Ketobacter alkanivorans: one gene and its partner. The protein of the gene in region 2 binds, or shares a complex with, the protein of the main gene of each other region. Links are inferred from orthologs where the notes say so. Each region holds a gene or a part of one and is shown on either strand. Other genes may lie near its edges. The genes, in order: uvrB and uvrD.

Region 1 (3,278 bases), 2.1 Mb from region 2 along the record:
TTGTAAAGATGACTGTAGGTATGGGCCATCAGCTCATTGGCTTTTTTACTGGCAGCATACAGAGACACGGGGTGATCCACGTTATCGTGAACAGAAAACGGCATACTGGTGTTGGCACCGTAAACGGAGCTGCTGGACGCATACACAAGATGCTCTACCCCATGATGGCGGCAACCTTCCAAAATATTGATGAACCCCATGATATTGGAGTCAACATAGGCGTGGGGGTTCACCAGGGAGTAGCGGACACCCGCTTGCGCCGCCATATTAACCACCCGCTGGGGCTGCTCTTTTTTGAATAGCGCCTCGAGTGTTGGGCGATCTTCCAGCGCGGCTTTGACGAAAGTGAAGCCTGCACGATCTTGTAGACGTGACAGACGAGCCTCTTTCAAGGCGACATCATAGTAGTCGTTCATGTTGTCGAGGCCGATGACTTCGTCACCTCGATCAAGCAGTTGCTGACTTAGCGCAGCCCCAATAAACCCTGCTGCGCCGGTTACCAATACCTTCATACTGTTTCGAACCCCTAACTGATGAACGCCTGACTCTTGATCTCTTGCACTTCGTCTCTGAGGCGGGCAGCCTCTTCAAATTTGAGATTTTTTGCCGCTTCGAACATTTGTTGTTCCAAATCTTTTATCAGCGCGGCTACCTGTCGAGGCTGCATAGTGGCCAAATCTCGACCAGTATCGGATTTCTTATCCGCAACCTTACGGCCAGCCTTACGCAGACTACCGGGAGCCCTGGCCCCTTCCATGATGTCTTCAACGGACTTTTTGATGCCGATGGGCGTTATGCCATTGGCTTCATTGAAGGCAACCTGTTTAGCTCTGCGGCGGGCGGTTTCGTCGATGGCGCGCTGCATGGAGTTCGTTATTTTATCCCCATACAGGATGGCTTTGCCATTCAGATTACGGGCTGCTCGCCCAATGGTCTGTATCAGGGAGCGTTCTGAGCGCAGAAATCCTTCTTTATCCGCATCGAGAATGGTGACCAAAGACACCTCTGGCATATCCAGCCCCTCACGCAGCAAGTTGATGCCCACAAGCACATCGAACTCCCCCAACCGCAGATCGCGAATGATCTCCACCCGCTCTACGGTGTCAATATCGGAATGCAAATAGCGGACTCGCACCCCATGCTCCATAAGATAGTCGGTCAGATCCTCCGCCATACGCTTGGTTAGGGTTGTAACCAGCACACGCTCTTGCTTGGCTACTGTGGCGTGTATCTGAGACAACAGGTCTTCCACCTGAGTCAGCGCAGGCCGCACTTCGATTTCAGGATCCACCAACCCGGTGGGCCGCACGATCTGTTCAACAATAGCTTGCTGATGCTCCGCCTCGTAATTGCCTGGGGTGGCGGACACAAAAATAGTCTGAGGGCACAAGGCCTCCCATTCTTCAAATTTCAGTGGGCGATTATCCAAAGCAGAAGGCAGTCGAAAACCATATTGAACCAGCGTTTCCTTGCGTGATCGGTCACCACGATACATTCCGCCTACCTGAGGGACGGTTACGTGTGACTCGTCAATCACCACCAGAGCGTTGTCTGGCAGGTATTCGAACAGGGTTGGCGGTGGCTCGCCAGGTGCCCGGCCAGAAAGATAGCGGGAATAGTTTTCGATGCCGGTGCAGTATCCAAGCTCTTGCATCATTTCGATATCAAAGCGAGTGCGCTCACTCAAACGTTGATGCTCCAGCAATTTGCCTTCATTGGAATAGAACTCGAGCCTATCGTGTAACTCAAGCTTGATGTTCTCAATGGCACCAACCACCGTTTCACGGGGCGTCACGTAGTGTGATTTCGGGTAGATCGTGTATCGGGGGATCTTCTGCAACACCTCTCCGGTCAGCGGATCGAACAGGGACAGGTTTTCCACTTCATCGTCGAACAACTCAATACGCAGTGCCTCTCGCTCCGATTCTGCGGGAAACACGTCAATAACCTCACCTCGCACACGATAGGTGGCGCGGTTGAATTCGAGGTCGTTGCGGGTGTACTGAAGTTCGGCCAGGCGACGCACAATCTTACGTTGATCAATCTGCTCACCACGATCCAGATGCAGCACCATATTAAGGTAACTACCAGGATCGCCCAAACCATAGATAGCGGACACGGTGGCCACTATCAGGACGTCTTCCCGCTCCAACAAAGCCTTGGTGGCAGACAGCCGCATCTGCTCGATATGCTCATTAATGGAGGAATCTTTGTCGATAAAGGTGTCGGATGCGGGTACGTAGGCTTCGGGCTGGTAATAATCGTAATAGGAAACAAAATACTCCACCGCATTATCAGGAAAGAAGTCTTTAAACTCTCCATACAGCTGTGCGGCCAGGGTTTTATTGTGAGCCATCACCAGTGTGGGGCGCTGAACCTGCTCCACCACATTGGCAACCGTAAAGGTTTTGCCGGAGCCGGTCACCCCCAGCAATGTCTGATGGGAAAGGCCGTCATTCAGGCCTTCCACCAACTGAGCAATGGCAGCGGGCTGGTCACCCGCTGGCTTATACTTGGAGTGAACCTTGAACTTTTTCACTACTAGTCTTTCGTTCCACGACCGTACTGGTCATCGAGACGAATGATGTCGTCTTCCCCCAGATAGGAACCCGTCTGGATTTCGATAATTTCCAACGGAATTTTTCCGGGGTTTTCCAGATAATGAACCTCACCCAAGGGAATATAAACCGATTGGTTCTCTGCCAGCAAAATGCTGTCTTCTCCCCTGCGGACACGGGCGGTACCTTGCACCACGACCCAATGCTCGGCACGATGATGATGCAGCTGAGTGGACAGCTTAGCACCCGGCTTCACCGTAATACGTTTTACTTGATAACGATCGCCAGCATCCACCGAGTCAAAACGACCCCAAGGTCGATGTACCTCGCGATGGAACTCATGTTCTGAGCGACCGCTGGCTTCAATTAACTTCACGATGTCTTTTACTTTTTGAACCTGGTTGATATCGGCCACCAGAACGGCGTCTGCAGTTTCCACCACAACCAAATCCTTAACGCCCAGACAAGTGACGAGTTTGCCGCTGGCATGCACCATGGTGTTGTGGGTATCCTGGGTGATCACATCACCCACCAAAACATTGCCCTGCTCGTCTTTGTCCTGCACTTCCCACAGAGATTGCCATGAACCCACGTCAGACCAACCGGAATCCAGAGGGATCACCACGGCTTTGTCGGTTTTCTCCATTACGGCATAATCGATTGAATCTTCCGGGCACGATTCAAATGCCTCGACACCAACACGAATAAAATCCAAGTCTT
Region 2 (3,304 bases):
CAGACCAGGGATTCGCATTTTAAGGCCCTGTATATCCTCTACGCTGTTGATTTCCTTTTTGAACCAGCCCGCCATCTGCACACCGGTACTGCCGCCGGCAAACGGCACCAGGTTGAAGGGTGCATACACTTCGCGCCACAGCTCCATACCGCCACCGTAATGCAGCCAGCCGTTCATTTCCTGTGCATTTAAACCGAAAGGTACCGCGGTGAAGAACTGAGCCGCAGGGCTTTTACCTTTCCAATAATAAGCCGCACCGTGCCCCATCTCTACGGCACCACGAGCCACCGCATCGAACACACCCATGGCGGGCACTAATTCGCCAGCCCCATGTACTTTTACTTTCAGACGGCCGTTACTCATCTCTGTGACGGCCTTGGCGAAATTCTCCGGCGCCATACCCAAACCGGGGTAATTACGAGGCCAGGTGGTTACCATTTTCCATTCGAAGGTCTGTTGAGGTGCCGCGTCCAGCGCAGTGGGTGTTTCGGATTCTTTGCCGCAACCGGACAAGGCAAGTATGCCAAGGGTCAGCCAAAGCAGGCTGGTGCGCGTCCACATCATGTGTAGGCTCCTGAAAGGGTGTTTGAAGTTAATTGTTATTGGAATGAGAGGCTCCCCAATTGAGGTCGGGGAGTCAAGCGAAACCTGCACCCCGCCCCCTTAAAGCAACGCCTAGAGCAATTCCAGCCGGGCATACTGGGCTACCAGCCACTTCTCCCCGGCACCGGCAAAATTAACGCGGACTCGTGAATTGGGGCCTTGTCCTTCGCACCCCATAATCACACCATCGCCAAATTTGGGATGACGCACCGAGCGCCCCAATCGGTAGGGTGTGTCTGTATTCTGCACGGCAGCACGGCCCCGCGGCACGGCCATCGGCCGGGTGATTTTTGCAGCGGCCCGCACCTCCTGCAGGCAATGGTGCGGTATCTCACGGATAAAACGTGATGGCGCATGCAGCGCCTCCGAGCCGTATATGCGGCGGCTCTCTGCGTGACTAATGAACAGTTTTTTCATAGCCCGCGTGATACCCACATAGGCCAGACGGCGTTCCTCTTCCATGCGATCCAGGTCGTCCGCCGACTTCATCGACGGGAACAACCCCTCTTCCACGCCCACCATAAAGACAATAGGAAATTCCAGCCCCTTGGCGGAATGCAAGGTCATCATTTGCACACAGTCTTCGTCCGCCTGGGCCTGAGTATCACCTGCCTCCAACGCCGCGTGATCCAAAAACGCCGCCAGTGAGGCGCTATCGCCTTCGCCATTTGCCTCAAACTCACGGGTGGCACTGATTAATTCCTTGAGGTTCTCAACCCGAGCTTCGCCCCGATCGCCTTTTTCATTCTGGTGAAATGCAATCAGGCCGGAGGCCTCAATAACCCGTTCCGCCTGCTCCGACAAACCCAGCCCGCGCAGCTCCTGATCAAGCAACTCGATCAACCCAAGAAACTCATGGAGGGATTTCCCGGCTTTGGTGGACAGTTCTTTGTGCTGCAACACCGTGAGGCTAGCCTGCCACATCGGCACTTTCAGTTCACGTGCGGTGTTACGAATCCGTTCCAACGATTTATCACCCAAACCTCGAGACGGCGTGTTTACCACGCGTTCAAAGGCAGCATCATCATCCCGATGACAGATCAAACGCAGATACGCCAACGCATTTTTAATTTCTGCCCGCTCAAAAAAGCGATGGCCACCGTAAATACGATAAGGAATGCTGCCCCGCAGCATCGCCTCTTCCAACACCCGCGACTGCGCGTTGGAGCGGTACAAAATGGCTATTTCACTGCGCCGCAACCCCTGCTGTAAGGCTTGCTGGATACGCTCCGCCACAAAGCGGGCTTCGTCTACCTCGTTAAAGGCAGAGTAAAGGGAAATGGGCTCGCCATCCTCACCGGATGTCCACAGTTGCTTACCCAGGCGGTCACGGTTGTTCGCGATCACGCCGTTGGCAGCATTCAATATCATCGCCGTGGACCGGTAATTCTGCTCTAACCTCACCACCTCCGTACGACCAAAGTCATCACCGAAGGATCGAATGTTTTCTATACGAGCACCGCGCCAGCCGTAAATGGACTGATCATCGTCGCCCACAATGGTGATGGGCACATTCTTGCCCGCCAACATTTGCAGCCAGGCATACTGAATACGGTTGGTATCCTGAAATTCATCCACCAGGATATGACGAAAACGCTGTTGATAATGCGCCAGCAACTGCGGTTGATGTAACCACAACTCATGACTGCGCAGCAGCAGCTCGGCAAAATCCAGCATACCGCCACGCTCGCAGGCTTCCTGATACTGCCTGTATACGCCGATCAATGTCTTCTGGTAAATGTCGCCATAATCGTCGATATGATCCGGACGTAAGCCTTCATCCTTATTGCTGTTGATAAAAGCCTGCGCCTGTTTCGGCGGCCAACGAGACTCATCCAGTTCCTGCTGACGCATGATTCGTTTCACCAGACGCAGCTGATCATCTGAATCGAGTATCTGAAAATTCTGAGGTAGCCCGGCCTCCTGCCAATGCATACGCAGCAAGCGATGAGCAATGCCGTGAAATGTACCCACCCACATGGAACCGCTGGGAGCGCGCATTAATGTTTCTATGCGATTGCGCATTTCTGCGGCAGCTTTATTGGTAAAAGTCACCGCCAATATGCTGAAAGGAGAGAGCTGTTGCTCTTTAATTAGCCAAGCAATGCGATGCACCAGCACTCGAGTCTTACCGCTGCCGGCACCGGCCAACACCAGCAACCGATCCGCCATGGAAGTGACTGCCTGAGCCTGGGCACTGTTAAGAGACTGTATTAACGAAGATTGATGCATCGCCGCATTCTACTTTTTATGGCGCACAGTTCCAAACATAATAAGAAACGGTCACTTCTACCGCTTTTATCTATAAAAAGTACAAAGAACGGCAAAAATCCAACAAAAAACGGCCACTATGTAAAAAATGTCACAAGAAAGTTTCACGTTCTGTGTATTTGCGTATATATTTTTTGCTAACCAAAGTGCGAAGGTGCGTCTATCGAACTGGTATAACGATAACAATAAGAAAAACCCAGGATTGCTGCCCAATTCTTTTATTTCTCAATTGTTATCCTCTCCCTGCTCGATTCCAGCACAGTTTGGTCTTCCATATAAAAATACATACTGAATGGAGTTCGACTCTAATGGCAATGAACAAGAGTTTTAAGGTAACCGCTCTTGCCGCAGCGGTCGCTGCCGCCGGATCGGTGGCCCCGGCTTACGGCTATGAGTACGTTAAAGATGATTTCCGAATGCAGGTTGATAC

What was found.
Region 1: the proteins of uvrD (region 2) and uvrB are in contact, whole or in part, in a crystal structure (PDB 7EGT), measured with the Thermus thermophilus proteins. The link is inferred for Ketobacter alkanivorans from one-to-one orthologs. Residues at the interface, in WP_096412145.1 of Thermus thermophilus: His654, Arg656, Phe657, Gln666, Asp668, Glu669, Lys680, Arg681, Leu682, Ser683, Lys685, Tyr686, Ala687; in WP_096411307.1 of Thermus thermophilus: Glu23, Leu25, Arg26, Asp27, Gly28, Glu29, Arg30, Phe31, Arg55, Glu326, Asp327, Phe328, Glu379, Ser382, Gln383, His398, Gly400, Arg401.

The regions. Positions count from the first base shown.
Region 1 is NZ_CP022684.1:855,360-858,637, forward strand. What follows is about bases 34-2,989. They hold uvrB (excinuclease ABC subunit UvrB), read right to left. Parts: upstream 2,540-2,989; coding sequence 527-2,539; downstream 34-526. Other genes in these bases: Kalk_RS03465 (NAD-dependent epimerase), read right to left, coding at 34-512; Kalk_RS03475 (mannose-1-phosphate guanylyltransferase/mannose-6-phosphate isomerase), read right to left, coding at 2,542-2,989. Outside these bases: more of Kalk_RS03465, read right to left, coding at 1-33; more of Kalk_RS03475, read right to left, coding at 2,990-3,278. UniProt on the Escherichia coli protein: The UvrABC repair system catalyzes the recognition and processing of DNA lesions. A damage recognition complex composed of 2 UvrA and 2 UvrB subunits scans DNA for abnormalities.
Region 2 is NZ_CP022684.1:2,930,055-2,933,358, reverse strand. Bases 256-3,237 are described here. They hold uvrD (DNA helicase II), read right to left. Parts: upstream 2,836-3,237; coding sequence 676-2,835; downstream 256-675. Other genes in these bases: Kalk_RS12530 (DUF1302 domain-containing protein), read left to right, coding at 3,183-3,237; Kalk_RS12540 (TRAP transporter substrate-binding protein), read right to left, coding at 256-561. In the rest of the region: more of Kalk_RS12540, read right to left, coding at 1-255; more of Kalk_RS12530, read left to right, coding at 3,238-3,304. UniProt on the Escherichia coli protein: A helicase with DNA-dependent ATPase activity. Unwinds DNA duplexes with 3'-5' polarity. Translocates on single-stranded DNA with 3'-5' polarity. Initiates unwinding more efficiently from a nicked substrate than double-stranded DNA.